Regions from separate parts of the Streptomyces lothianensis genome, predicted to be linked through region 3. Evidence: riboswitches for the same ligand, from Rfam matches in the RefSeq annotation. Region 3 holds a riboswitch; each other region holds the start of a gene.
The links. A riboswitch is a leader RNA that binds a small molecule or an ion and turns the genes downstream of it on or off. The one in region 3 is predicted to bind cyclic di-AMP.

Region 1 (7,168 bases), on a different contig from region 3:
CGGTGGCGCCCCAGACGTACGGGCTGCCGAGCGCGCTGTACGCGTAGGCGACGGCCTGGGCGGCGCGGGCGTTGGGGGCCTTGAGGGAGCCGCGGGGCGTGGCGCGGGTGGTGGATGCGTCGGCCGGGGCGGCGGACGGGTGGTGGCCGGAGGGGCGCGCGGCGTAGGCGGCGCGCTGGGCTGCGGTGAGCGTGGCGAGCAGTTCGCGGGCCCGGTCGAGCTTCTTCGTGATCTTCGTCTTGTGCTGTTTCAGATCGGCCTCGTGCGCGTGCAGCTCGTCGAGCCGCTCCTTCGCCTTCGCGCGCAGCCGTTCGACCTCGCGCAGGTCGCGCCGTACGCCTTCGACGGCGTGCACCTGGCGTCCGGCCGTGCGGTCCATGAGGGCGTTGCGCCGTAGGAACTGCTCCGGGTCGTCGGCGAGCGCGAGCTGCATGGTGGGGTCGATCGTGCCGGAGCGGTACTGCTCGGTGGCCGCGAGGCCCAGCGCGGTGCGTGCCTTGTTGAGCCTGGCGGTCTTGCGGGCCGCCTCGTCCTGCAGCTTGTCGACCGCCTTGCGGGCCTTGTCGGCCTTCTCGCGCGCCCCGTTGTACTCCTCGGTGGCGATCTCGGCCTCGTGGTAGAGCTTGTCGACCTTCGCCTTCACCTGGGCCGGTGTCAGGCGGGGGTCCGCCTGACCGGAGCCCTCGAAGAGCGTGGTGGACGCGGCGCCGGCCAGTGCCAGCGTCAGGGCGGTGCGGGCGGTGGTGCCGGTGAGCGAACTGAGCGAACTGAGCGAGCGGGGTGCGGACTTGCGGTGCGCGGCCAACCTCAGACACTTCCTTACGCGTCCGGCGGCGGCCCGCACAGGGGGAGCGGGCCGCCGCCGGACCTCTCGGCGGTAGTGGCCGGCAACCGTCCGGATACTGCCCGGGCGGAGGTGGGGAGCCGGTCACCGGGCCACGAAGCTAGACCTCTCCGTTATCGATCGGTGACCCGAAGTGCGGAAATGGCTCCGGGGGTGGGGGTGACGAACGTATTCGACCGGTTCGGTGGCGGCTTGTGTCCGGATGGCGGCGGGAAGTGACCGTATCGAGCGAAGTGCCGCTCCGGCGGTGGGCTCTGTGCCGAGGCCTCGGGCCCGGGCGGGTGCCGCATCCGGGCACCCCTTAGGCTCCGGGCCATGGACGTAGTCATCAACGTGTTCGTCGCGCTGCACATCATCGGCATCGCCTCGCTGCTCGGCGGATTCCTCACGCAGATGAAGGCGATGGGCGCGGGCACCGCCCGGTTCTCGCCGGCGATGCTGCACGGCGCGCTCACCATGCTGGTCACCGGCATCGCCCTGGTCGGGCTCAACCAGGCCGACGGCAACGAGGTGAACAACATCAAGATCGGTGTGAAGCTCGCCGTCCTCATCGTGATCCTCGGCCTCGTCTACGTGAAGCGGGACGAGGAGACGGTCGACAAGCCGATGTTCGCGGCGGTCGGCGCACTGACCACCGTCAACATCTTCCTCGCGACGCTCTGGAGCTGAGGCCTGCCCGGCGGCATGATCCGCCGGGCAGGGCAATACACCTGGGCCGTGGGGGCAGGCCCGCCCCACGGCCCACCGTCGGTCAGTACGGCCGGTCGCCCGCGATCGCCACGCGTTCGGCGACCCTGCGGTGCGGGGCGTAGTCGTCGACGGCGTAGTGCTGGGTGGCGCGGTTGTCCCAGAAGGCGACGTCGCCCGCCTGCCAGCGGAAGCGGACCTGGTACTCGGGTACGTGCGCCTGCCGGACCAGGAAGCCGAGCAGCCGGTCGCTCTCCTCGCGCTCCATCCCCACGATGCGTGTGGTGAAGGACGTGTTGACGAAGAGCAGCTTGCGGCCGGTCTCCGGGTGCGTGCGGACCACCGGGTGGACTACGGGCGGGAACCGGTCCTGGAGCGGGATCAGCTTCTCGGGGCCGTAGAAGCGGGCGAAGCCCGGGATGAAGTCGTGCACGGCCTGCGCCGTCTCGATCCGCGCCTTGACCTCGTCCGGCAGGTTGTCGTACGCGGCGGCCATATCGGCCCACATCGTGTCGCCGCCGTGCGGCGGCACCTCGTGCAGCTGCAGTACGGCGCCGAGTGCGGGCCGCTCGCGGAAGGTGACGTCGGCGTGCCAGACGTTCTCGAAGGTGGGGGTGGCACCGGCGCCCTTGTCGAAGCGGACGACGTCGTCGGCCGAGCCGCGGGCCAGCAGCGGGTTGGTCTCCAGCTCGCCCCAGTGGCGGGCGAAGGCGCGCTGCTGCTCGGAGCTGATCGAGGCGCCGCGGAAGAACAGCACCTTCCATTCGAGCAGCGCCCGGTTCAGCTCCTCGCGCAGGGCGGGGGTGAGCGGGCGGGAGAGGTCGACGCCTCGGATCTCGGCACCGATGACCGGGCCCTGCGGCACGACCTCGAACAGTTCGTACGGACGTGCCTCCCAGCCGTCCGGGACGCGGCGCAGGCTGCGGCGCCCTTCGTACATGCCGGCGGCGGGGACGCGGGCCTCGCGGAGCAGGGAGGGGGTGACGATCGTCATCGTGATGATCCTCGAGCGGTGGGTGAACGGGTCGGGCAGCCCGCACGGATCGGAATTCCGCGCGCGGCCGAGGCATGCGGAGGGGCTGTCCCATGTGGCCGACTGGAAGGGGCTGCCCCCTGAAGCCGACCGGAAGGGGAAGCCCCTGCAGCTAGCGACCCGATCGCTCGCACCCGCGCCGCCACGGGACCAGGAAGGTCTCGGCGGCGGCGGTCAGGTGCTGGATCATGCGTGCCATTGTGGGACCCGGGGCGCTGGACGGTCAATCGCGGCCGCCCGCCGCGCACGAGGGGCGGGCACCGGGCGCACCGGGCGGGCACCGGGCGCACCGGGCGGGCACCGGGCGCACCGGGGCGGAGACCGCGGACCGGATGCTCAGGCCGGACGCACGACGCTGTGGATCGGCATGTAGTAGATCGACTCGACCCGCACGTTGGTGCCCGGCTTCGGCGCGTGGATCATCTCGCCGTTGCCGATGTAGAGGCCCACATGGCTGATGTCGTCGTAGAAGAAGACCAGGTCGCCCGGTTTGGCGTTGTCGACGCTGACGGTCGTGCCCGCGTTCACCTGGTCCCAGGTGGTGCGCGGCAGTGAGATGCCCGCCTCCGCCCAGGCCTGCTGGGTGAGGCCGGAGCAGTCGTACGAATCGGGCCCGGCCGCGCCCCAGACGTACGGCTTGCCGATCTGGGCGCGCGCGAACTCGATGGCCTTGGCGGCCTTCGCGGCGTAGGAGTCGTCGGGGGCGGGGTCGGCGGGCTGCTCGCTCGCCTCCTCTTCCTCCTCCTGTGCGGCTTCCTCCCGGGCGGCCTCCTCGGCGGCCTGACGCCTGGCCTCCTCCTCCGCTGCCTGCTGGCGGGCCAGCTCCTGGGCCTTGCGCTCGGCCTCGGCCTTCCGCTTGCGCTCCAGCTCGGCCAGGCGCTCCTTCTCCTCGGCCGTCAGCTTCGCGAGCAGCTCGCGCGCCTCGCCCAGCTTCTTCTGCACGTCCTTCTTGCTGGTCTTCAGCTCGGACTCGGCCTCGCTGAGCTGCGCCAGGGAGTCGGTGGCCTCGCCCCGCTTCTTGTCGGCCTCGGTCTGCAGCCGCTGGAAGTCCTCGACTGCCTTGTGCTGCTGGCCGGAGAGACGCCCCATGAGCTGGCGGCGCGCGAAGTAGTCGTCGGGATCGTCCGAGAGCAGCAGGACGGCGGTGTCGGAGGTGCCGCCGCTGCGGTACTGCGCGGCGGCGATCTGCCCCAGTTCGCGCCGGGCCTCGTTGACCTTCTCGGTGCGCTTGGCGACCTCGTCCTGGAGATCGTTGAGCTTGCCGCGCTGCTGTTCGGTGCGCTCCTTGGCGAGGTTGTACTTCTGGGTGGCGGTGCCCGCCTCGCGGTACAGGGCGTCGACCTTCTTCTGCACCTCCTCCAGGGAGGGCTTCTCCGGCTCGCTGCGCGGGGCGGCGTTCGCCGTCTGTGCGAGCAGGGCGACGGAGGTGAGGGCGGCCGAGGTGATCCCGACGGCGTGTGACGTACGTATGCGACTGGTCCGCGGCTTGCGGTGCGAGGCCAAGGCCGGCGCTCCTTCCAGTGGGCGCCTACCGGGTTAGCTGTCGGGTTCGGGCGCAGGAAGGTCTGCCCTACGGGACGGTGGGGGCTGTCCCGATTCACCCCAAGGTCTGGTGGGTCCCCGGCTCCGGGTTGCCGTGCTCGGCGCTTCGGACTCGGCGCAGGCCGCCCGTTCCCGGCGTCGATCGCCGGTGGGGGTACGGGCCGCCCGCGCAGCACGCTAGCCAACTCGTGTGGCAGCTGTGAAGGTTGGTGTTCGATATGCCCGATACTTTTTCGTGACTTTCGCGGGGCGGGGTCGTTGGCGGCCTCTTCGGGCCTCTTTCGGACGCTTCCGGCCTCTTCCGGATGCTTCCGGAGGGGCCCGGGAGAGGCTCGCGAGGGGCCTGGGAAGGGCCGGGCGTGTCCGGCGAGGCGTCGCTCTCGTAGAACCCGGACCGGGTTGTCACACCGGGCGCCTAGACTCGGTAGGCGATGAGCAGCCTCTTTGACGACAGTTTTCTGGCGGGCCTCCAGGCCAAGGGCCGGTCCGGGCACGAGCCCGAGGACCACGGCCCCCCGCCGCCTCCCGAGGACGAGGGCCCGGAAGAGATTCCGGCGGACCTGTTCGGCGGGAGGTTCGACGCGCCCGCGCACCCGCCCGCGCACCGGGAGGCGTACTACCGCGACGGCGCCCCGCGCCCGGTCCTGGACAGCGCGGCCCTCCTGGAGGGGCTGAACGAGAACCAGCGCGCCGCCGTCACCCACAGCGACACCCCGCTGCTCATTGTGGCCGGCGCCGGCTCGGGCAAGACCCGCGTCCTGACCCACCGCATCGCGTATCTCCTCGCCGAGCGGAATGTGCACCCGGGTCAGATCCTCGCGATCACCTTCACCAACAAGGCCGCCGGTGAGATGAAGGAGCGCGTCGAGGAGCTGGTCGGCCCGCGGGCGGGCGCGATGTGGGTGATGACCTTCCACAGCGCCTGCGTACGGATCCTGCGCCGCGAATCGAAGAAGCTCGGCTTCACCTCCTCCTTCTCGATCTACGACGCCGCCGACTCGAAGCGCCTCATGGCCCTCGTCTGCCGTGACCTGGAACTCGACCCGAAGCGCTTCCCGCCGAAGTCCTTCACCGCGAAGGTCTCGGGCCTCAAGAACGAGCTCGTCGACGAGGAGGACTTCGCCGCCCGGGCAGCCGACGGCTTCGAGAAGACCCTCGCCCAGGCCTATGCGATGTACCAGGCCCGGCTGCGCGAGGCCAACGCCCTCGACTTCGACGACCTGATCATGACCACGGTCAACCTGCTGCGCGCCTTCCCGGACGTCGCCGAGCACTACCGCCGCCGCTTCCGGCACGTGATGGTCGACGAGTACCAGGACACCAACCACGCCCAGTACGCCCTCGTACGCGAACTCGTCGGCACCGGCGCACACGAGGAGGACGTACCGCCGAGCGAGCACGACCTGCCGCCCGCCGAGCTGTGCGTGGTCGGTGACGCCGACCAGTCCATCTACGCGTTCCGCGGCGCCACCATCCGCAACATCCTCGACTTCGAGGACGACTACCCGGACGCGACCACGATCCTCCTGGAGCAGAACTACCGCTCCACCCAGACCATCCTCTCCGCCGCCAACGCGGTCATCGAGCGCAACGAGTCACGCAGGCCCAAGAACCTGTGGACCAAGGCGGGCTCGGGCGCGCAGATCACCGGCTATGTCGCCGACACCGAGCACGACGAGGCCCAGTTCGTCGCCGACGAGATCGACCGCCTCACCGACGCGGGCGAGGCGAAGACCGGCGACGTCGCGGTCTTCTACCGTACGAACGCACAGTCCCGCGTCTTCGAAGAGATCTTCATCCGCGTCGGCCTGCCCTACAAGGTCGTCGGCGGCGTCCGCTTCTACGAGCGCAAGGAGGTCCGGGACGTCCTCGCCTACCTGCGCGTCCTCGCCAACCCCGAGGACACCGTCCCGCTGCGCCGCATCCTCAACGTGCCCAAGCGCGGCATCGGCGACCGCGCCGAAGCGATGATCGACGCGCTCTCCCTCCGCGAGAAGATCACCTTCCCGCAGGCCCTGGTCCGCGTCGACGAGGCGTACGGGATGGCGGCCCGCTCCGCCAACGCCGTCAAGCGCTTCAACACGCTGATGGAGGAGCTCCGTACGATCGTCGAATCCGGCGCGGGCCCCGCCACCGTCCTGGAGGCCGTCCTGGAGCGGACCGGATACCTCGCCGAACTGCAGGCCTCCACCGACCCGCAGGACGAGACCCGCATCGAGAACCTCCAGGAACTCGCCGCCGTGGCCCTGGAGTTCGAACAGGAGACGGAGGAAGGGGAGACGGGGACGCTCGCCGACTTCCTGGAGCGGGTTGCGCTCGTCGCCGACTCCGACCAGATCCCGGACGAGGACGAGGACGGCTCCGGCGTCATCACCCTGATGACCCTGCACACCGCCAAGGGCCTCGAATTCCCCGTCGTCTTCCTGACCGGCATGGAGGACGGCGTCTTCCCGCACATGCGTGCGCTCGGGCAGACCAAGGAACTGGAGGAGGAGCGCCGCCTCGCGTACGTGGGCATCACCCGCGCCCGCGAACGGCTCTACCTCACCCGCTCCACCCTCCGCAGCGCCTGGGGCCAGCCCTCCTACAACCCGCCCTCCCGCTTCCTCGAGGAGATCCCCGCCCAGCACCTGGAGTGGAAGCGCACCGGCGCCACCGTGCCCGCGCCGGTCGCGAAGGGCGGCCCGGCGGCCTCCGTCGCCGCCTCGCTCTCCTCCTCGATGGCGGCGCGCGCCGGGCGCGGCGGACCGTCCGGCTTCGCCACCCGCCGCGCGGGCGACAAGCCGGCGGTCTCCCTCGCGGTCGGCGACCGGGTCACCCACGACCAGTTCGGGCTCGGCACGGTCGTCGGCGTCGAGGGCTCCGGCGACAAGGCGCGGGCCACGATCGACTTCGGGGATCCGAAGCCGAAGGTGCTGCTGCTGCGGTACGCGCCGGTCGAGAAGCTGTAGACGGATACGCGAAGGGGTGGCCTCCGTCGTGGAGGCCACCCCTTCGCGTATTCATGAAGGATCCAAGCTCTGTCGGCTCAGCTCAACACAGCTCAGCTCGGCTTCAGGTCT
Region 2 (7,168 bases), on a different contig from region 3:
CTCGATGCCGCGGGCCAGGCGCTCCGGGTTGGTGACGAAGAAGTCGTCGCCGACGATCTGGACCTTGTCGCCCAGCTTGTCGGTGAGGACCTTCCAGCCCGCCCAGTCGTCCTCGAACAGCGGGTCCTCGATGGACACGAGCGGGTACGCGGAGACGAGCTCCTCGTAGTACGCGGTCATCTCGGCGGCCGACAGGGCCTTGCCCTCGAACTGGTACTTGCCGTCCTTGTAGAACTCGGAGGCGGCGACGTCGAGCGCGAGCGCGATCTGCTGGCCGGGGATGTAACCGGCCTGCTTGATGGCCTCGACGATCAGGTCGAGGGCCTCGCGGTTGGAGTCCAGGTTCGGGGCGAAGCCGCCCTCGTCCCCGAGGCCGGTGGCCAGGCCCTTGCTCTTCAGAACGGACTTGAGGGTGTGGTAGACCTCGGTGCCCCAGCGCAGCGCCTCGGAGAAGGACTCCGCGCCGATCGGGGCGATCATGAACTCCTGGATGTCCACGTTGGAGTCGGCGTGCGAACCGCCGTTGAGGATGTTCATCATCGGAACGGGCAGCAGGTGCGCGTTCGGGCCGCCCAGGTAGCGGAACAGCGGCAGGTCGCTGGCCTCGGAGGCGGCGTGGGCGACGGCAAGCGAGACACCGAGGATGGCGTTCGCGCCCAGCGAGCCCTTGTTGTCGGTGGCGTCCAGGTCGATCATGGCCTGGTCGATGAGGCGCTGCTCGGTGGCGTCGTAGCCCACGAGCTCCGGGCCGAGCTGCTCGATGACGGCCAGAACGGCCTTCTCGACACCCTTGCCCTGGTAGCGGTTGGCGTCCTTGTCGCGAAGCTCAACAGCCTCGAACGCACCGGTGGAGGCACCGGACGGAACAGCAGCACGACCCGTGCTGCCGTCGTCGAGGCCGACCTCGACCTCGACCGTGGGGTTACCTCGGGAGTCCAGGATTTCCCGGGCTACGACGACGTCGATGGACGGCACGAGCATCTCCTTCTGGGATGTGACGCAAGATGTGACGCGGTGGCGCAGGGGCTTCTTCGGCCTTGCGACAAGAGCCTAACCGCCCCGGAGCCTTCGGCCAGCCGACCGCCCGTCCCCTGGGACGAAAACTGGACCGAAGGCCTGCAATACGGGACAGGCGACCTCGCCCGGGAGAATCGTTACCGGCCAGTAATGGCGAGAGAGACCCGCCCCGGCGCGCACGGGGGAAGCGCGCCGGGGCGGGAGTATGGGGGAATCCGCCGGGGGGAAATCCGCCGGGGCGGGAGTGCGAGGGGGGAATCCGCCGGGGCGGGTCCGGTCAGCTCAGGTGGAGCTGCTGGCCGGGGTAGATCAGGTCGGCGTCGTCGATGATGTCGTCGTTCAGCTCGAACAGCTTCTGCCAGCCGCCCTCGACGTCGTGCGCCTCGGCGATCTTCGAGAGGGTGTCGCCGGTCTTCACCTTGTACTCGCCGTCACCCTTCTCGACCTTCTTGCCGGCCGGGGTCTCGACGGTCTTCTTCGCCTCGGGCTTCGGGGCGGACTCCTGCTCGGGGGCAGCCGAGGCGGCCTCGGTGGCCTCCTGCTGCGGAGCCTGCTGCTGGGCGGGCTGCTCCGCGGCGCCGCCGTTGTACGCGGCGCCGGAGAGGCCCACGCCGCAGCTCGGCCAGGCGCCCTTGCCCTGGCCCGCGAGGACCTTCTCGGCGATGGCTATCTGCTGGCTCTTGGTGGCCTGGTCGGCGGTGGGCGCGTACGCCGTGCCGCCGTAACCGGCCCAGGTGGAGGCCGAGAACTGGAGGCCGCCGTAGTAGCCGTTGCCCGTGTTGATCGACCAGTTGCCGCCCGACTCGCACTGCGCGACCTGGTCCCACTCGGAGGCGGTGGCGGCGGAGGCGGTGCCCGCGGCCATCAGCGGTGCGGCGACAACGGCGCCCGCGGCACCGGCCAGCGTGACGGCGCGGACGGCCTTCTCGCCCTTGGTCAGACGACGGTGCTTGCCGGTGCCTTTGCCCGAAAACAGCATGGAGTTTCCCCTCACCGACGCCTGCGAGGTGAGCTGTCGGGTTCGGGTGCAGTGAGTACCCGGTGCCCGATCAAATCGGACACTTCACCCCAAGCCGGGCCGACGGTCTTTCAACCGCCGCCCGCGGCGCAAACCTTGGGTCCCCCGCTCCTGCCTACGGCGCATGACGCGACGACTGTTCCCGTGCGACCGCCGGCAGGATTCGGCGTGCGGTCACCGGGGCCCACCAGTGGCGAGCGGTCACGACCGTAAACAGGCAAACCCCGGAAAGACAAAGAGAATCGGGGGACGTGAGACCCATCTCTCACTTCCCCCGAAGCTCCTTTATTACGGACATTCACGGCCGAACTGACCCGCGCCCGCACCGCCGTTACGGCATCACTTCCCGCCGAGGCGCAGGCCCTGACCGGGCACGATGAGATTCGGATCATCGCCGATGGCCTTGCGATTGCCCTCGTAAAGGGAAGCCCAGCCACCCTCGACTTGCTGCTCGTCGGCGATCGTTCTGAGAGTGTCGCCGGGGCGCACGATGTACGTGGCGTCCTTGGCGCCCGTGGCGTCCGACCCACCCGAAGCGCCCGCGGTATCCGAGGTGTCCGTTTCGTCGGCGGCGTCGTCGCCACTGTCGCCCGCGTCACGGGTGGAGTCATCGCCGGACGAGGCATGGCGGCCCGAGGAAGTGCGCTCGGCGTCGGCGGAGTCGTCGGCGGCGCGATCGCCGCGGTGGCGACCGCCGGCGGATGCGTCAACGGGGCCGTCGGGGGAAGCGGTCGGGTCCTCGGGGGACTTGCCCGGCTCGGCGCTCTCGCCGGTACCGTCGGTCGCGCCCGCCTCACCGGAATCGCCGGATCCGCCAGCCCCGCCCGATGCGCCGGAATTGGGCAGGTCCTCCGGAATGTCCAGGCCTCCCGAGGCGCCACCGCCAGGGGCGTCGAAGCCCCAGTCGCTCTCGATGCCGTACAGCGGGAAGCCGGGCAGAGACGGCGTGACCGGCACGGACGGCTCGGACGGCTCGGAGGCGCCGGGGAGGTCCTCGGCGCCTGAGGGAGCAGAAGGGTCCAAGGAGCCGACAGAGCCGGAAGGACCGAAGGGATCGAAGGGCGTGGAGGGATCCGAGGGGCCTGAGGGGGCTGAGGGATCAAAGGCATCAGAGTCCGTCGCCCCTTCGCCGCCGGAGCCACCCGGCTCACCCGAGCCCTCCGGCCTCCCCTCGTCGGGCCGGTCGGACCGGTCGGACCGGTCGGACGCGCCCGCGCCGCCCGACGTACCGGACTCACCGGCCCCGGCAGCCGCCCCGGAGTCACCAGAGCCACCGGAACTTGCGCGACCGGCCCCTTCGCCACCGCCACCGGGCACATCCCGGGCCTCAGGACTCTGCGCCCCCAGCCCGAGCCCGGCGATCGGCCCGCACGTGGCCCACGCCTGGTCGCCGCGCGCCGCAAGTGCCTGCTCGGCGACGGCTATCTGCTCGGAGCGGCTGGCCAGGTCAGCGCTCGGCGCGTACGCGAGTCCGCCGAACTCCTCCCAGGTCGCCTGGTCGAACTGCAGCCCGCCGTAATAGCCGTTGCCGAAGTCCGCACTCCACACCCCACCGCTCTCGCACTCGGCGAGCCGGTCCCACTGCGCGCCGTCGGTGGCGCTCGCGCTCGTCGCGGCGAGCAGCGGCAGGGCGAGCGCGGAGCCGGTCACACCGGCTGCGACGACCACGGCGGGGGCCTGGCGGGGGCGACGGTGACGACCGTTCCCGGAAAGCATCTGAACGCCTTTCGCGTGACTGCACTGCTTCGACCGCACTGCTGCGACAGCCGAGTTGAGCCGTACTGCTGTGACAGCTGAGCTAAGCCGTGAACGTAGCCGCAATCGAACGTCAGTCACAAGTCGATGCAGCACAGATCACGCGAACATCACAATTCTGATGTCGCGTCACACGCGAGAGGGTGACTGCACGTTGGAACTGCGGCCGCCTTCCGGCGTGAACTCGACGGGCAGAGCGCGCAATCCACGCATGATGAGCCCCCCACGCCACCGCAGATCGCCCTCATCCCCCGCAAGCCGGAGATCCGGCAGTCGCGTGAGGAGCGTGGCGATGGCCGCCTGCCCCTCCAGGCGGGCCAGCGGTGCGCCGAGGCAGTAGTGGATCCCGTGTCCGTAGCCGAGGTGCTGGTTGTCGCGGCGGGCGAGGTCGAGGGTGTCGGGTTCCGTGAAGCGCGCCGGATCGCGGTCGGCCGCGGCGAGGACGACGAGGACCGGATCGCCGGCCGCGATCTCCTGGCCGCCGATGGTGAGCGGCTCGGTGGCGAACCGCCAGGTGGCGAGCTCCACGGGCCCGTCGTAGCGCAGCAGCTCCTCGATGCCGGTCTCCAGGAGGCCACGCTCTCCGGCGGCCAGCGAGGCGTGCAGGCGGGCGCGTTGCTCAGGATGACGGAGAAGTTGGAATGTCCCGTTACCGACCAAATTGACCGTAGTTTCGAAACCTGCAAAAAGGAGGATGAACGCCATCGCTGCGGCCTCGTTCTCCGTGAGGTGCTCGCCATGGTCGCTCGCCCGGATCAGACCCGAGAGCAGATCCTCGTCCGGAGCCGGATGTTCGGGCAGTTCGGCACGCTTGCGGTGGATCAGGTCGGCGAGATAGCCGCGCATCTTCTTGACCGAGCGGGCCACCCCGCCGCGCGGCCCGCCGCCGTGGCGGATCATCATGCCCGCCCAGTCGCGGAAGTCGTCCTGGTCCTCGGCCGGAACACCGAGCAGATCGCAGATCGCGTAGATGGGGAGCGGGAAGGCGAAATCGTGGATCAGATCCGCGCTGCCCTGCTGCGCGAAGCCGTCGATCAGCTGATCCGTCAGCTCCTGCACACGCGGCGCGAACGCGGCGATCCTGCGCGGAGTGAACGCCTTCGAGACCAGACGGCGCAGCCGGGTGTGGTCCGGCGGGTCGATGTTGAGCAGATGGGTCATCAGCTCGGCCTTGCGTTCACCCGGGATGCCCGTCTTGCCCTTGGCGTGCGAGGGCTCGTCGTGATGGGCCGGGTTCTTGCTGAGCCGCTGGTCGGCGAGCGCCTGCTTGGCATCGGCGTACCGGGTGACCAGCCAGGCCTCCACCCCGCTGGGCAGAGTCGTGCGGTGCACCGGCGCATGCTCGCGCAGCCACGCGTACGCCGGGTACGGGTCGGTGGCGAACTCCCAGGTGAAGAGCTCGGGGCGCGCCGGGGCGGTGCGGGGACAGGTGGCGGTGTCAGGGTGGGCGTTGCTGGTCACCCTTCGACCGTATCCGGCCCCTGCTCCCCCTTCTCCTCGGCCTCCACGAGCCGGATCGCGTCCCGGTACGCCCGGCCCGCCGCCCGCAGTGCCGCCTCCGGGTCGGCTCCCTCGGATTCTGCCTGGACGGCGAGGGCGAGGAGGTCGTAGCCGAGGCCCCGGCCCTTCGGGAGGGGGACGGTGAGGCCTGCGGTGCGGACGCGGGAGGCGAGTTTCGTGGCGAGGGCCAGGGCGGGCTGGCCGAGGGGGATGCCCTGGGTGAGGGACGTGCGCTGTTTTTCCTCGGCCTTGGTGCGGCGCCAGTGGGCCTTCACTTCTTCGGGGGTCTGTGCGGTGTCCTCGCCGAAGACGTGGGGGTGGCGGTGGATGAGCTTTGTGACGATCGTGCCCGCCACGTCGTCGATGTCGAAGGGCTCGCCGGTGTTCTCGGGGTCTTCGGCGGCGATGCGGGCGTGGAAGACGACCTGGAGGAGTACGTCGCCGAGTTCCTCGCGCAGTTCGGCGCGGTCGCCGTCCTCGATGGCCTCGACGAGTTCGTAGGCCTCCTCGATGCCGTACTTCGCCAGGCCCTTGTGGGTCTGCTGGGAGGACCAGGGGCATTCGCGGCGGATGCGGTCCATGACCTGGACGAGGTCGAGGAGGCGGGCGCCCGGGAGGTCGTACGAGGCGGGCAGGAGCTCCAGGTCCGGCATCTGCAGGCGGCCCGATCCTGCGAGGCGGGCGAGGCCGTCCGTGAGGGCCGGATCGCCCTCGCCGCTTGCCACGACGACCACACTGCGGCCGCCCGCGCAGGCGTCCACGAGGTCCTCGGCGGTGGCGGCGGTGTGCTCGACCGTGATGCCCGCCTCGCGCAGGTACGGGAGTTGGGGATGAGCGGGGTCCGCGCACAGGACCCGGTCGGCGGCGTGCAGGGCCTGCCAGGCCGGCCAGGAGAGGAGGCCGGGGGCCACGCGGTGGGTCGTGGTGAGGAGGATGATGCGGCCGGGGGTCTCGGCGGGGGCGGCGGGAGCGTTCACGTCGGTCAACGTACCTCGCCGCCCACCTGGGGCGACCCGAGGGTCGGTCAGGCCTGGTGCACGGGTCAGGCCTGGTGCACGGGTCAGGCCTGGTGCACGGGTCAGGCCTGGTGCGTGGGTGTGGAGACCTGGCGCAGCCACGGAGTCGCGGCGTCGGCGCGGCGGCTCTTGGTCACGTCCCAGGTGCCGTAGCGCGGGTTGATGTCGATGTCGAGGCCGCGGGCCGTTTCGGAGAGCTGCTGCCAGAAGGCCTCGCGGCCCTCCTGCGTCTGCGGGTCGGCGCCGAGGGCCGCGTACAGCTTCTCCGCCTCGATGTTCGTGCGCAGGGAGGCGTCGATCTGCGAGGGCGGGACGCTGAACTGCCACAGGTAGCCGGATTCCAGGGCCTCCTCGCCACGTCCGCCGGTCATCTCGGCACGCCGCTCCTGGACCTCCTTGCGGCTGACGGTGATACCTGCGTCGACGGCGGCCTCGTGCAGGATGCGGTCGAGGACCATGGTCTGGAGGGTGGCGCGGGTGAGGCCGCCGGAGTTCTCGACCGCCTTGGCGTATTCGCCGGACTCCTGAGTCGCCTCCTGCTGTGCGGCGCGCACCTCGCCCACCCGTGCCTGGAGCTGCGCCATGGTGATGCGCTCCTGGCCGATGACGGCCGCGGCGCCGGGATGGGCGTCGTTGGAGCAGGCGGCCAGGAGGGGGGCCGCGACGAGAAGGGCGGCGGAGACGGTGAGTGCGGTGCGACGGCGGCGGTGCAAGTGGGCCTCCCGGCGGCTGCGGCGGGCGAGATTGTGCATCGGTGCACAAGCCTGCGGTGATCGATGTTAGGGAGTGGCGCGGGGTTCGGCCACTGGTTCGACCAACGATTCGTGGGTTGTTCGGGATGCGCTTCGGTTCGGGGGTGCGT
Region 3 (7,168 bases):
TCGGCTCGGAGAGGCTGCCGGTCGGCTCGGGGGGAGGCTGCCGGTCGGCTCGGAAGGGGCGTCCGGTCGGCTTTGGGGGGGGGCGGCGGCGCGGGCGTGAGCCGGATCACGGGTTTGAACGCGTTGTCAGTGGCGCAGTGCACTATCGGGGTGGGACTCGGGAGGTGAGGTGCGTGGCTGTGCGCGGCCCAGGGGAGAGCGCGTCGGCGGGCGGTGCTCCGGTGGCGTACGACTGTGAGGTGCTCGTCGTCGGCGGGGGCATCGTCGGTCTGTCGACGGCGTATGCGCTGACGCGCGCGCGGCCGGGGATACGGGTCATGGTCCTGGAGAAGGAACCGGGCCCGGCGCGGCACCAGACGGGCCGCAACAGCGGCGTGATCCACAGCGGGATCTACTACCGCCCCGGCTCGCTCAAGGCGCGGTTCGCCGTCGAGGGCGCGGCCGAGATGGTGAAGTTCTGCACCGAGCACGGCATCCCGCACGCCGTCGGCGGCAAGCTGATCGTCGCCACCGAGCGCGAGGAGCTGCCGCGGCTGCACGCGCTGGTGCAGCGCGGCCGGGAGAACGGGATTCCGGTGCGGGAGCTGGGCCCCAGCCAGATCACCGAGTTCGAACCGGAGGTTCGCGGGCTCGCCGGCATCCATGTGGCCACGACCGGGATCTGCGATTTCGGCGCGGTGGCCGGGCAGCTGGCCTCGCTCGTACGGGACGCGGGCGCCGAGATCCGTTACGGGGCCGAGGTCACCCGGGTGGACCGGCGGGCCGACCGGGGTGTGGCCGTACGGACGGCGGACGGGACGGTCGTACGCGGGCGGGCTCTGGTGAACTGCGCCGGGCTGCACTGCGACGAGATCGCGCGGCTCGCGGGGGACGATCCCGGCATGCGGATCGTGCCGTTCCGCGGCGAGTACTACGACCTGGCCCGGCCCGAGCTGGTGCGCGGGCTCGTGTACCCGGTGCCGGATCCCGCGTTCCCGTTCCTCGGGGTGCACCTGACGCGCGGGATCGACGGCGGGGTGCACGTCGGACCCAACGCCGTCCCGGCGCTCGCGCGGGAGGGCTACGGCTGGTCGGTGATCCGCCCGCGCGAGCTGGCCGCGACGCTTGCCTGGCCGGGCTCCTGGCAGATCGCCCGGGCCCACTGGCGCTACGGCGCCGGGGAACTCCACCGCTCGCTCTCGAAACCGGCCTTCACGCGGGCGGTGCGCCGCCTGCTCCCCGCCGTGACGGCCGCCGATCTCCGCCCGGCGGCGGCGGGCGTCCGCGCCCAGGCGGTCCTGCGCGACGGCACGCTGGCGGACGACTTCCTCTTCGTGGAAGGCCCCCGCACGGTCCACGTCCTGAACGCACCGTCCCCTGCGGCGACGGCTTCGTTGCCGATCGGGCGGGAGGTGGCACGTCGGGTTCTGGCCGGCCTCGGCCCGTCCGGCGCTTGAAGGCGTGGGCCCAGCTCAGCCCAGCCAGGCCCAGCCAGGACCAGCCCGGACGCACCCGCACCCGACCCTCCGTAGAATCACCTCACTGTGTCCGAGGAAACCAGAACCCCCGCGCCCGACCCGTACGACGACGAAACCCGCGCCGCCGCCTCCGCCGCACGCGCGGAGAAGAACCGGCGCTTCGCCGAGGGCGAGGGCCCGAGCCCGGATCCGGCCGGCTCGCACTTCGACCGCAGGATCCGCAGCTTCCAGCCCCGCCGCAGCCGCGTCACCACCAGCCAGGGCGAGGCCCTGCGTCGGCTGTGGCCGAAGTGGGGCATCGAGATCGACGGCAGGCAGCGCCTCGATCTGAACGAGATGTTCGGGGGCCGCCCGGCCGTCCTGGAGATCGGTTTCGGCATGGGCGAGGCCACCGCCCAGATGGCCGCGGACGACCCGGACACCGGCATCCTCGCCGTGGACGTCCACACCCCCGGCCAGGGCAACCTCCTCGGTCTCGCGGAGGCAGGCGGACTCGACAACGTCCGCGTGGCCAACGGCGACGCGGTCATCCTGCTCACCGAGATGCTCCGCCCCGATTCCCTCGACGGCCTGCGCGTGTACTTCCCGGACCCGTGGCCGAAGAAGCGCCACCACAAGCGCCGCATCATCCAGCCGGAGTTCCTCACCCTCGCCGCCTCCCGCCTGAGGCCGGGCGCCTTCATCCACTGCGCCACGGACTGGGTGGACTACGCGGAGCAGATGCTGGAGGTCCTCGAAGCCCACCCGGACTTCACGAACTCGCAGCCCGACGGCGGCTACACCCCACGCCCCGCATTCCGCCCGCTGACCCGCTTCGAGGGCAAGGGCCTCGACAAGGACCATGTGGTCCACGACCTGATCTTCCTGCGGAGATAGCTCCCGCAGGAGGCGGCGCTCCACGGAAGGCCGCTTCGCGGACAGCGGCTCCACGGAACGCGGCTCCGCGGACGGCGGCTCCACGGAAAACGGCTCCACGGAAAAGAATCCGTCGCGTCCGCCCCTGCACGATCGTTAGGGTCAGGGGGTGAACGCTCCGCCTCAGCCTCCGCACGCACCGCCCAACCCGACGGCAGGTCTCATCGGGCCCGCGCACTGGTGGCAGCGCCGCGCTGTGAAGGCGGGCGCGCTGATCACCCTGCTCGCCCTGTCCGGCCTGGTGATCCTCGAACTGGTCCGCAAGGAGACCGGCACCGAGGGCTTCCTCGTCGGCCTGGGCCTCGCGGTGTTCCCCGTACCGCTCCTGATAGCCGCCTTCCGCTGGCTGGGCCGGGTCGAACCGGCCCCCTGGCGGAACCTCCTCTTCGCCTTCGCCTGGGGTGCCTGCGCCTCGGCCCTGATAGCGATCATCGCGAACTCCTTCGCGACCCACTGGATAGCCACCCGTACCGCCGACCCGTCGAGCGCCGACACCCTCGGCGCCACCGTGGTCGCCCCGGTCGTCGAGGAGACGGTCAAGGCGGCGGCGATCCTGCTGCTCTTCCTGTTCCGCAGGCGCGATTTCAAGGGGCTCGTCGACGGCGTGGTGGTCGCCGGCATCACCGCCACCGGCTTCGCCTTCACCGAGAACATCCTCTATCTCGGCAACGCCTACGGCACCGACGAGACCTACGGCACCACCGGTATCGGCTTCGCCTCCGTCACCACGGCGACCTTCTTCGTCCGCATCGTGATGTCGCCCTTCGCCCACCCGCTGTTCACGGTCCTGACCGGCATCGGTTTCGGCTTCGCCGCCCTCGCCGCCGACCGCCAGCGCGTACGCCGTGTCCTGTTCCCGCTCGGCGGGCTGCTGCTCGCGATGGGCATGCACGCCGCCTGGAACGGTTCCGCCGTCTTCGGCGGCCTCGGCTTCTTCGCCGTCTACCTCGGCTTCATGGTTCCCGCGTTCGGCCTGCTGACCTGGCTGACGATCCACAGCCGCCAGCGCGAGCTGCGCACCGTACGCGAGGAGCTGCCCGCCTACGTCGCGGCCGGCTGGCTCACCGTCCCCGAGCCGTACGTACTCGGCACGCTGCGCGCCCGCCGCCAGGCGCGCAGGTTCCCGAAGCAGAGCTACGGCAAGGCCGGCGGGCCGGAGGCGGCGCGTGCGGTCCGCGAGTACATCTCGCTCGCCACCGCCCTGGCCTTCCTGCGGCACCGGGGCCGAAGCGGCCGTGCGGGCGCCGATTTCGTCGCACGGGAGGCGGAGCTGCTGCAGGCGCTCTGGTACCGGCGTGAGGTGGCGCGCCCGGCCCTCGACCACGCGGCCCGCGTCACGGCACCGGCTTTCCCGCAGCCGCCCACGCCCTGGGCCAACCCGTACGGCCCGGTCCTCGCCCCGGCCCCGTACCTGCCGCCGATGCGTCCCATGCCGTACGCACCGGGCATGCAGCCCCCGCCGCACACCTCGGCCATTCCGTACCCGCCGCGCATCCCGGTCCAGCCGGGGCCCGGCGGGCCGACGGCCCCGGGCGGCTCGCACGCCCCGGGACCGTACGCGCCGAACCCGCAGACCCCGCACCCGCAGGCCCCGAGCCCGCATGCCCCGCCGCCGTACGCGCCACCCGCGGGCTACCGGGGCCTGCACACGTAACCGAGAGCACTCCCACACCCGCCCATGCACATGCCCATACACATGCACCTGCACATGCCAAAACCGGCAGCCCTGACGTCGGGGGGTTGCCGTCAGGACTGCCGGGGTTCGGGAGTGATCAGAGCGTGCGCGCTGCGGGCCTGATCAGGGGTTGAGGCCCTTGCTCTGCAGCCAGGCCATCGGGTCGATGAGCGAGCCGCCCGCGGTCTCGACCTCGAAGTGCAGGTGCGGACCGGTGGAGTTGCCGGTGGAGCCCACGCGGCCGATGACATCGCCGGTCGTGACCTTCTGGCCGACGCTGACACCGATGGACGACTGGTGGTTGTACGCCAGCTCCGTACCGTCCTCGAGCTCGACGACGGTGCGGTAGCCGTACGAGCCGGACCAGCCGGCCTCCTTGACGGTGCCCGTGTGCACGGACTTGATCGGGGTGCCGCTCGGGGCGGCGAAGTCCAGGCCCGTGTGCGAGCCGGAGGCCCACATCGAGCCGGCCTGCCCGAAGGTCGAGGTGATCGTGTACGAGGAGGTGGGGAGCGAGTAGCTCGCGGCGAGCTTGGCGAGGCGCTCCGCCTCGGCCTTGCGCCTGGCCTCCTCCTCCGCCTTGCGCTTGACCTCCGCCGCTTCCTTCTCGGCGGCTTCCTTCTGCTCGGCCGCTTCCTTCGCGGCCTTCTCTGCCGCTGCCTGCTCTGCGGCGGCCTGCTCGGCGGCCTCCGCCTCGTTCTCCTGGTTCTGTGCCTGCTCCAGGATGCGGGCGCGCAGGGCCTCACCGGCGTCGGTGGCGGCCTCGTCCTGCGAGCCGGAGCCGTCGACGGCCAGGGGCTGAGTGGCCCCGGCGGCCTGGGCGACGGTGGCCTGCTCGGGGGCCTCGGATGCGGCGTCGTCGGCTATCAGGTCGCCGACGACGGGGAGCTTCTTGGCCTGCTCACCGAGGTCCGGCATGGAGATCGGTACCGGCGGCCTGTCCTTCGCGCTCGCGATACCGCCCGCGCCCACGGCGGCGATGACGCCGACGCCGAGCACGGTGGAGCTGCGGGCGAGTCCGCCGCGCTGCTTGGCGACGCGGTGCCGGCCGCGTACCGGACGGATGGACTCCTCGGTCGGGTTCCACTCCTCGAAAGGCTGGTCCTCGAACCTGAACTCCTGGGTCCCGTCCGCGAAATACGGGGACTCGGAGGTGCTGCCACGGCCTGCGGGGGTCGCCACGGGGGCGGACTCCTTTCCTTCCTTCTCGCCTACCGGGTTAGCTGACGGGTTCGGAACAGGAAGGTTTCCTACGGGCGTTGACACCTTGCGTACACCCCTGGAAGAGGTGCCGCCTGCCCGATTCACCCCAAGATGGTGGTTCCCCGGCTCCCTTGCGGGATTAAGCGCGTGAGCACGGAGCCATCTCTTGTGACGGCTGGGACGACCGCGCTGCGTTATCGAACGTTAATAGAAGCGGGCCCGGGATTCCAAGCCGTTCCGACAGATCGTTAGCGGCTTTGGCCTGGACTTATCGGGCAACATGGCCCCAAAACGGGCGAGATTCCAGGCAAGTTGAAGGGGCTCACGCCCGCCGATTTTCTGACGTTTCGTCAATTGTTATGCGGAGGGCTCCCCGTTGGTCACCATGGGTGACGCCGAGGAGGGGGGCGTGGGCACCGCGCGAGGAGAGGGACGTGGGCGCCGCGGGCGCCCTGCCGCAGCCCCTACACGTACCCCGGCGCGCATTTCGGACTCCTCACACGGGGCCGGACATGCCGAAGGCCCGGCACGCTTTCACGTACCGGGCCTTCGTTCTCGTAGCGGGGACAGGATTTGAACCTGCGACCTCTGGGTTATGAGCCCAGCGAGCTACCGAGCTGCTCCACCCCGCGTCGGTGAAATCAACTATACGCCATCAGAGCGACACCTCCGACCACACGCACCGCTCTCCGCCCCGCGGGTCTGTCGGGGCCCTGGTCTGCGGATCGGGACTCAGCCGGGGGAACGGCCCAGGAGCCCCGCTCGCCGCCTCCTGAGCCCGCCGCCCGACGGGGCCTCGGACGAGGCACATCCCGCCGGACCGGGAGGCAGATGACGCACGCCCTGACCGTGAGGAGCCGGACCACCCCGAGCAGGGCGTCCGCGGGTACAGGCGCTTCGCCATGCTCGCGGTCAGGACTCAGGAGACCTGTCGTCGGCGGCGAGCGTCGCCCGATTCATCGAGGCGACGTGATGCCCGCAGGGAGTTAGGGCGTTTCGTTTGGATCAGTGGGTGGACCAGAGGAAGATGCCCGCGATGTGGAGTCCGGCCAGGTAGATGGTGGCCGTCTTCTCGTAGCGGGTGGCGATCCCTCGCCATTGTTTCAGGCGGTTGATGCACCGCTCGACGGTGTTGCGCCGCTCGTAGGTCTCTCGGTCGAAGGCCGGTGGCCTGCCGCCGCGGCTGCCCCGACGGAGCCAGTGTCCGCGCTGGTCCGCGGGGACGGGGATCACTGCCCGGACGCCGCGCCTGCGGAGGTGCTCGCGGATCGCGCGGGAGGAGTACGACTTGTCGGCCAGGACCAGGTCTGGCCTGGTGCGGGGCCGTCCTCGCCGACGGGGAACGCGCAGGCGGGCCATGACCTCGGTGAAAGCAGGTGCGTCACCGGCCTGGCCCGCGGTGAGAACGAACGCCAGAGGCCGACAGCGGGCATCGGCGGCGAGGTGGATTTTCGTGGTCAGTCCGCCGCAGGAGCGGCCGATGGCATGGTCGTCGGGTTCGCCGACCGGGGCCCCTTTTTGCGGGCTCCGGCCGCGTGCTGGTGGGCCCGCACGATCGTGGAGTCCACCGACACGGCCCAGTCGAGTTCCTCATCCGCGTCGGCCTGTGCCAGCAGGGCGATGAAGACCCGCTCCCAGGTGCCGTCGACGGCCCACATCCGCAGCCGGTTGTAGACACCCTGCCAATTGCCATACCTCTCCGGCAGGTGGACCCACTGCGTTCCGGTCTGGAACTTGTAGGCGACCGCGTCGATCACCTCACGATGGTCACGCCAACGGCCACCCCGCTTCGGCGTGCGGTCCGGAAGCAACGGCTCGATCCGCGCCCACTGCGCATCGGTCAAGGACATGATCTGACAACGAGGTGCATCGTTCCCGGACGCGGCCCTATTCAGCCTCGTCTGGCATCTGACGCCGT
Region 4 (7,168 bases), on a different contig from region 3:
CGTCGCCGAGGCGGCCACGCTGGACGCCGCCCGCCCGATCCGCGATGCCCTGCGCGAGGCGTACGAGAGGATCGACGCCCTCACCCGCCAGGCCCCCGAGGCTCTGCTCGCGACGGATGTGGCGACCGTACGACAGGAGGTGAACGCTCTGCTGCTGTGCGCCGGAGATCTGCACCGCGCCCAGGCGCCGGGCCGCCCGCGCAACCACCGTGGCGCCGATCTCTTCGGTGCGCGTCTGTCCGGGGCGGATCTGCGCGGGGCCAGCCTCCGTGGGGCGATCCTCGTCGCCGCCGACCTCAGGGGCGCGGATCTGCGCCGGGCGGACCTGATCGGCGCGGATCTGCGCGATGCCGATCTGACCGGAGCGGACCTGCGGGAGACCGTCTACCTCACGCAGCCCCAGTTGGACGCGGCCAAGGGCGACGGCACGACCCGGGTGCCGGACGGACTGCGCCACCCGACGCATTGGACCTCACAGCCGTCGCGCGTCAAGCGGAACGGGAGAAGTTCACGCCATTGAGCGACAGTGCTCAGGCATGTGCTCCCGGTCGTATGCACGGGCCCTAGATTCATCGACTGCCATCACCCGACACCCAGGGGTGTCCGCGGCGGTGGCAGTCGATGAGCTGGGGTGATGGTGTTTCCCTACGTCCACGGGCCGACGCCCGTGATGCGCCGCGACGGCACCCGGCTCACCGTGGAGCTGCACGGCGAGCTGGACATCGCCGGGGCGCAGGACATCGAGGAGCCGCTGAGCGGGCAGCTGTGCCTGCCGACGGCCGAACTCGTCCTGGACCTGCGCCTGCTGACGTTCCTCGACTGCGGCGGCATCGCCCTCTTCGACCGGCTGCGCCGCCGGCTCGGCCGCGAGGGCGCCACGATCGTGCTGGTCTGCACCGATCCGTCCGTGCTGCGCGTCCTCGACTGCCTGCGCGTACCGGACTCCGTCCCCGTCCTGCCCACACCGCCGGCGCCACCGGCACCTCCGGCACCTCCGCACCCGCGCCTCCGCACCCGCGGCGGCGATGACCGCGGGGCGCGGGACGCTTCCTAGAGCGGCATGAGGTTGGGGCGCTTGGCCTCGACGTGATCACCCGAGGACTCACCGCGCAGCCGCCGCCCGATCCACGGCACCAGGTACTCGCGCGCCCACTGGATGTCGTCTCGGCGCACCTCCAGCGTGGTGCGCGGCGGCATCTCGGGCCAGGGCTGGTCCGGGTCGGCCGGGACGGCGAGACCGAGCACCTGGGCGGCGCGCAGCGCGACGCGGGTGTGCCCCTCGGGCGAGAGGTGCAGCCGGTCGTCGTCCCAGGCGCGCCGGTCCTGCACCGAGCGCAGCGACCACAGGTCGAGGACCGGGCAGTCGTGGCGGTCGGCGATGGCCCGCACGTGCGCGGTGTACGTGGCGATCTTGCCGCGCAGATGCTTGAGGACCGGAACGTCACGGGTGTCGAAGCCGGTGGTCACCACCACCGTGCCGACTGCGGAGGTGAGCTCGGCGACCGCCCGCTCGAAGCGCTCGGCCACATCGTCGGGGTCGGTGCCGGGGCGGATGATGTCATTGCCGCCCGCGCAGAAGGAGACCAGCTCGGGGGACAGCTCCTTCGCCCGCGGCACCTGCTCCTCGACGATCTGGTCCAGGAGCTTTCCGCGCACGGCGAGGTTGGCGTAGCGGAAGCTGTGCTCGGGATGACGGTCGGCGAGCAGGACGGCGAGCCGGTCCGCCCAGCCGACGAAGGTTCCGTCGGGTCCGGGGTCGCCGACACCTTCGGTGAAGCTGTCACCGAGTGCCGCGTAGGAGGCGAAAGCCGCCGGTGTCACGGCGGCGCGGTCTGCGGAGGTCGTCGAGTCATCTGCCACGTCGGCATATTTTTCACCCCGAGACGTGACTTACGCCACCGTAACCACCCTTGACAACGGGTGACATAGACCACCGAGAAGGCGCGCCGGATGCGGAATACGCCCCAGGGGCCGCGGGACGTCGACGCCCGGTGTCCGGGCCGCGAAGGACACCGGACACCGGGCGTGCGGACGGCACGGGTGCCTCAGAGCGAGACGCCGTGGGAGCGCAGGTACGCCACCGGGTCCACGTCAGAGCCGTAGCCCGGGCCGGTGCGGACCTCGAAGTGCAGGTGCGGTCCGGTGGAGTTGCCGGTCGAGCCGACCAGGCCGATCCGGGTGCCGCCGGAGACGGTCTGGCCGGTGGAGACCGAGAGCTGCGACATGTGGGCGTACTGCGAGTAGTGGCCGTCGGCGTGCCGGATGACGACCTCGTTGCCGTACGCGCCGCTCCACCCTGCGGAGACGACGGTGCCCGCGCCGACGGCCCGGACAGGCGTGCCCGCGGCGGCCGCGAAGTCGGTGCCTGTGTGGTACCCGCTGGACCACATGGATCCGGCGGTGCGGTACTGCGTGGAGACGCCGGCGGCGACCGGGCGGGTGAAGCCGGAGGCGGTGGCGGCCTGCTCGGCGCGGGGTGCCTCCGCGGCCGCCTCGGCCGGGGCGGCCGCGGAGGCGGTGTCGGCCGCCGCCTCGGAGGAGGACTTCGCGGATGCGCCGGAGTCCGAGGAGCCGGAAGAGTCCGAGGAGCCGGAATCCGAGGAGCCGGAGTCCGAGGAGCCGGAGCGGGAGGCGCCCGAGCCCGACTCGGCGGCCGCACCCGAGGCCTTCCCTGCGGCCGCCGAGTCGGCATAGGCCTGCACCACGGCGCCGACCTTGAGCTTGAGGCCCGGGTGGATCAGGCCCGGGTCGGCGCCGACGGCCTTCTTGTTGGCGGCGTACAGCGGCTTCCAGCCGCCGTCGATGTCCTGCTCGGCGGCTATCGCGGAGAGCGAGTCACCTGCGACGACGGTGTACGTCTTGTCCGCGGACCCGGCGGACCCGGCGGCCTCGGCCGGGGCGGTCGAGGCGGCCCGGGCCTCGGCGGCCTGCGTCAGGGCAGCCTGCGCCAGGGCGGTCGGCGCGCTCTTCACCTGGACCGGGGCGATGCTCGCGGCCTGCGGCGCGGCGGTCTGCGGCGTGGCGGCGCTCGCACCCGTGGCGCCGAACAGCGGCAGCGCGAGGGCAGCGCCCCCGGTACCGGCGACGGCGAACGAGCGCGTCAGGCGGGTGGACTTGGGACGGCGATGCTTACCCTTCGCGGGCATGACGGATTCCTCTCCGGCGCCTGCGAGGTGAGCTGTCGGGTTCGGGCTGGAGATGCCCGGCCGCCCGAGGGCGACTTCACCCCAAGCCGCTCCGGTCGGGACCGGCGTCGGCGTCTTGCCAATGGGTCCCCCGCTCCTGCCGTACAAGGGTGTGCGGGTGAATTCCGGTGGCGGCAGGATTGGGCGTCCACCGGCTGTCGGTGACCGTAGGGGAGCGCGGGGCGGGAAACAAACACCTCAATTCCCGCGGGCCACACAGGACCTGACCCCTTTCGGGAAATGCCATGACGCTCCGTGGATGAACGATCTTCGATTTCCATACAGCTGCAGGAATTCACGGAAGAAGATCGCCACACACCGTCACGAATATGATCCCGCTCACGCCACACGACTCACCAGCCCTTAATTCAGGGCCAGTTACTCCTTAGGTGGCGAATCGGGCATTAAGGGAACCGGGGGCGTAGTCGATGTAACCGGCAGAGCCGCGACGATTCGCTTCCAGAATCGGCTGTTTCCGGCACAAAGCGGCGCCGGTGATCTCGCCCTCATCGGCTCCACAGCCGCCTGCCCCGGACCCCATGTCGTATCGTCGTTGGCATGTGCACCCAGTGCGCAGCACGCCGGCGGTCGGCGCCGGCGAACACTGTGGGAGGAGCCCCCGTGACACAGCACATCCCGTCGACAGAGCCGGAACTCGCCGGGGTGCGCAATTTCCGGGACGTGGGCGGCCTGCCGACGGTGGACGGCCGGCGCGTACGGCAGGGAGTGCTGTTCCGCAGCGGTCATCTGGCCCACGCCACCGCGACGGACACCGAGTTCCTCGCCTCGCTCGGGCTGCACACGATCTTCGACTTCCGTAACGCGGCGGACCAGCAGCAGGAGGGCCCGGATGTGGAGCTTCCCGGGGTGCGCAATCTGAACCTCCCGCTCACCGACCCGGCCGACGGCGCGGAGTTCTGGCAGATGGTGCGCGACGGCAGGGTCGAGGAGCTGCGCAAGATCCTCGGCGGGGGCAGGGCCGCGGCCCGGATGGCCACCACGTACCGCATGATCGTCCGGGACCGCACCCTCGATCACACCCGCGTGCTCGCGGAGCTGGCCGAGGACAGCGTCCCCGCGCTGATGCACTGCGCGGCCGGCAAGGACCGCGCCGGCCTGTCGGTGGCGGTGACGCTGCTCGCGGTCAGGGTCGAGCGGGAGGCGGTCGTCGCCGACTACCTGGAGTCCAACGCCAAGCACCGCCGCTACAAGGTGCACCGCTCCAGCGACGCCCCCGATGCCCGATCGGCCGAGGTGACAGAGCTGCTCAGCCCGCTGTTCGAGGCGCGCGCCGAGTATCTGGAGGCCGGTTTCGACGAGATGGAGCAGAACTGGGGCTCCGTCGAGCGGTACCTGGAGAAGGGGCTGGGCGTCACGCCGGAGATCCGCGAGAGGCTGCGGGCCAAGCTCCTGGACTGACCTGCCGGGTCACTGGCAGTGGACTGCCGGGTCACTGGCCGCGGACTGCGGGTCACTGGCCGCGCGCGCCGACCTCGAACAGCAGATATAGAAAGAACGCGAAGAAGTGCCCGACGACCAGGTAGACGAACAGTCTGATCGCCAGGCCGCGCGGGAACCTGTCCTCCATGGAACGGCGCCCCTTCGCACCGTCCTGCGGTCCGCTGCTCATCGGCTGCCTCCGGCCGTACGGGGGTGAGTGGCGCCGCCGCCGAGGCACAGCGCCTCCACCGAGCTCTGCAACAGCGTGTGGACGAAGAGGAGTTGGGCGCCTGCCTGCTCGGCCGCCGCGATACGGTGCGGCGTGGCCGAGTCGAAGTGGGCGCTGTCGCCGGGCTCCAGGGTGTACGCGCTGTCGGCGAGGTGCAGCCGCAGCCGTCCGTCGAGCACATACAGCCATTCCTCGCCGGGATGGACACGCACGATGTCGCCCTGCGCCCCGTACGGCACCTGGACGCGCAGCGCCTGCATACCGCGCCCGGGGGCTCCGGCCTGGCGGTAGGTCCAGCCACCGGCCAGGTTCGGTTCGGCTTCGGAGGCCCGGATCACCGACTGGCGTCCGGCGGGGGTCTCGCCGAGCAGTTCGCTGACCGTCGTACCGTAGACACGTGCCAGCGTGAGCAGCACCGGCAGCGAAGGCTGGCGCCGGCCGGTCTCGAGCCGGGACAGGTGTGCGGGCGACAGGCCCGCCGAGGCGGCGGCCGCTTCGAGGGTGAGCGCCGCACTGCGGCGCAGCGCCCTCAGCTGTGGTGCGACACCGAGCAGCGGTTCGCTCTGCTCCGGTGCCGCGGGGTCGGCAGGACTCATGCCCTCGATTCAGCCAGAGCTTTGCCTGTCCGGCAAATTTCTTGCCTCAGAGGCAAGGCGCGGCGGCTCCGCGATTCACCGCGGCCCGCCTCCCCGGTTCGCCACCGCCTGCTTCACCAGTGTCTTCCCGAAGTCCCACATGAGCGTCCCGCCGCTGTGCGCATCGTCCATCACCGCGGTGAACGCCTCGACGAACCGGTTCACCTCCCGCTCCCCCACGACCAGCGGCGGAATCAGTTTGATGACCTCCAGGTGGTCACCGGAGACCTGGGTCAGGATCCGGTGCTTCTGCAGCAGCGGCACCACCACCATCTGCGCGAAGAGTCCCTTGCGGGCGACCTGCAGCGCACTCCAGCGGCTGCGCAGCCGCAGCGAGCCGGGACGCCCGAACTCGATACCGATCATCAGCCCGCGGCCACGTACGTCGTGGAGCAGCTCATAGCGGTCCACGAGTGCCGCAAGCCGGGACTTGAGCAGTTCGCCGGTGACCCGGGCGTTGGCGACGGTCTGCTCGTCCTCCATGACGGCGAGCACCGCGAGGCCCGCCGCCATGGCCTGGGCGTTGGATCCGAAACTCGCGGAGTGCACGAGGACCCGGTCCATGGACGAGTAGACCTTCTTGAAGATCCAGTCCTTGCCCAGGGTCGCTCCGACCGGCACATAGCCGCCGGAGAGCGCTTTGGCCACGCACACCAGGTCGGGTTCGACGCCTTCCGCATGCTGGTAGGCGTAGAACGCGCCGGTGCGGCCGAGTCCCGTCTGCACCTCGTCGGCGATGAGCAGCGCCTTGTGCTGGTGCAGCAGCTCCTGCGCGGCGCGCAGATAGCCCGGCGGCGCCTCGTGGACGCCCTTGCCCTGGATCGGCTCGACGATCAGCGCGGCCACATCGCCCTTCTTCAGCTCCCTCGCCAGGGCGTCGAGATCGCCGAGGGCGACGGCGGTGTCCGGGAGCAGGGGTGCGAAGCCGTCCCGGAAACCGGACTCGCCGTTGACCGAGAGCGATCCGGTGGTCAGTCCGTGGAAGGCGTGGGTGCAGTACAGGACGCGGGGTTTCCCGGTGGCATACCGGGCGAACTTGAGCGCGGTCTCCACGGCCTCCGTGCCGCTGTTGCCGAAGAACACCCGGTCCAGGTGCGGTGAATACGTCAGCAGCTTCTCGGCGAGCAGGCCGGGCAGCGGCTGGCAGTCGAAGCGGGTGAGGTCGGCGAGCGAGGCGTCGAGCACGTCGTGCAGCGCCTTGCGGACGACAGGGTGGTGGCGTCCCAGCCCCATCACCCCGAAACCGGCCAGCATGTCGAGATGGTCCTGGCCGTCCTCGTCCCAGAAGTACGCGCCCTCGGCCCGCTCGTAGACCTTGTCGAAGCCGATGGTGTGCAGCATCCGCGGGAGCTGGTGGTTGAGGTGGCGGCTGTGCAACTCGTAGCGCTCGCCGCCACGCTCGGCGAGGAGCCGGCCCAGGTCGAACCCCTTGGCTTGGTCCGTCATCCTTCGCTTCCTTCTTTCTGCTTACGGTCCCAGGTGGCCCCGATCCGCCCGGCGATATCGACGGCGGTAAGCCCCAGATCGGCCAGCACCTCGCCCCGCTTGGCGTGTGCCAGGAACCGGTCGGGGATCCCGAAGCTCCGTACGGGAAGGTCCACCTCGGCGTCCTGGAGGGCCTGGGTGACGGCCGAACCCACGCCGGAGGCACGGCTGTTGTCCTCGACGACGGCGAGCAT

Region 1: it holds a riboswitch for cyclic di-AMP, as region 3 does, so the genes downstream of both, ACLF6P_RS22545 (C40 family peptidase) here and ACLF6P_RS00705 (M23 family metallopeptidase) in region 3, are expected to answer to the same signal.
Region 2: it holds a riboswitch for cyclic di-AMP, as region 3 does, so the genes downstream of both, ACLF6P_RS23085 (transglycosylase family protein) here and ACLF6P_RS00705 (M23 family metallopeptidase) in region 3, are expected to answer to the same signal.
Region 4: it holds a riboswitch for cyclic di-AMP, as region 3 does, so the genes downstream of both, ACLF6P_RS26070 (M23 family metallopeptidase) here and ACLF6P_RS00705 (M23 family metallopeptidase) in region 3, are expected to answer to the same signal.

The regions. Positions count from the first base shown of each region.
Region 1 is NZ_JBLMKT010000065.1:21,370-28,537, forward strand. It holds gene ACLF6P_RS22530 (C40 family peptidase) at 1-805, opposite strand, end outside; gene ACLF6P_RS22535 (hypothetical protein) at 1,160-1,513, shown strand; gene ACLF6P_RS22540 (TauD/TfdA dioxygenase family protein) at 1,596-2,525, opposite strand; gene ACLF6P_RS22545 (C40 family peptidase) at 2,901-4,067, opposite strand; cyclic di-AMP (ydaO/yuaA leader) riboswitch at 4,074-4,220, opposite strand; gene pcrA (DNA helicase PcrA) at 4,538-7,057, shown strand.
Region 2 is NZ_JBLMKT010000067.1:23,677-30,844, reverse strand. It holds gene eno (phosphopyruvate hydratase) at 1-981, opposite strand, end outside; gene ACLF6P_RS23085 (transglycosylase family protein) at 1,295-1,996, opposite strand; cyclic di-AMP (ydaO/yuaA leader) riboswitch at 2,000-2,168, opposite strand; gene ACLF6P_RS23080 (transglycosylase family protein) at 2,375-3,703, opposite strand; gene ACLF6P_RS23075 (cytochrome P450 family protein) at 3,920-5,251, opposite strand; gene ACLF6P_RS23070 (nucleoside triphosphate pyrophosphohydrolase) at 5,248-6,267, opposite strand; gene ACLF6P_RS23065 (SurA N-terminal domain-containing protein) at 6,369-7,058, opposite strand.
Region 3 is NZ_JBLMKT010000008.1:388-7,555, reverse strand. It holds gene lhgO (L-2-hydroxyglutarate oxidase) at 174-1,436, shown strand; gene trmB (tRNA (guanosine(46)-N7)-methyltransferase TrmB) at 1,524-2,333, shown strand; gene ACLF6P_RS00710 (PrsW family intramembrane metalloprotease) at 2,482-4,026, shown strand; gene ACLF6P_RS00705 (M23 family metallopeptidase) at 4,171-5,229, opposite strand; cyclic di-AMP (ydaO/yuaA leader) riboswitch at 5,241-5,406, opposite strand; tRNA gene ACLF6P_RS00700 (tRNA-Met) at 5,809-5,882, opposite strand; one part of gene ACLF6P_RS00695 (IS5 family transposase) at 6,256-6,741, opposite strand; one part of gene ACLF6P_RS00695 (IS5 family transposase) at 6,744-7,100, opposite strand; partial or broken gene ACLF6P_RS00690 (CPCC family cysteine-rich protein) at 7,138-7,168, opposite strand, start outside.
Region 4 is NZ_JBLMKT010000074.1:68,803-75,970, forward strand. It holds gene ACLF6P_RS26055 (pentapeptide repeat-containing protein) at 1-520, shown strand, start outside; gene ACLF6P_RS26060 (STAS domain-containing protein) at 635-1,054, shown strand; gene ACLF6P_RS26065 (SGNH/GDSL hydrolase family protein) at 1,051-1,860, opposite strand; gene ACLF6P_RS26070 (M23 family metallopeptidase) at 2,046-3,146, opposite strand; cyclic di-AMP (ydaO/yuaA leader) riboswitch at 3,151-3,312, opposite strand; gene ACLF6P_RS26075 (tyrosine-protein phosphatase) at 3,807-4,604, shown strand; gene ACLF6P_RS26080 (DUF6126 family protein) at 4,657-4,815, opposite strand; gene ACLF6P_RS26085 (helix-turn-helix domain-containing protein) at 4,812-5,450, opposite strand; gene ACLF6P_RS26090 (aspartate aminotransferase family protein) at 5,526-6,935, opposite strand; gene dxs (1-deoxy-D-xylulose-5-phosphate synthase) at 6,932-7,168, opposite strand, start outside.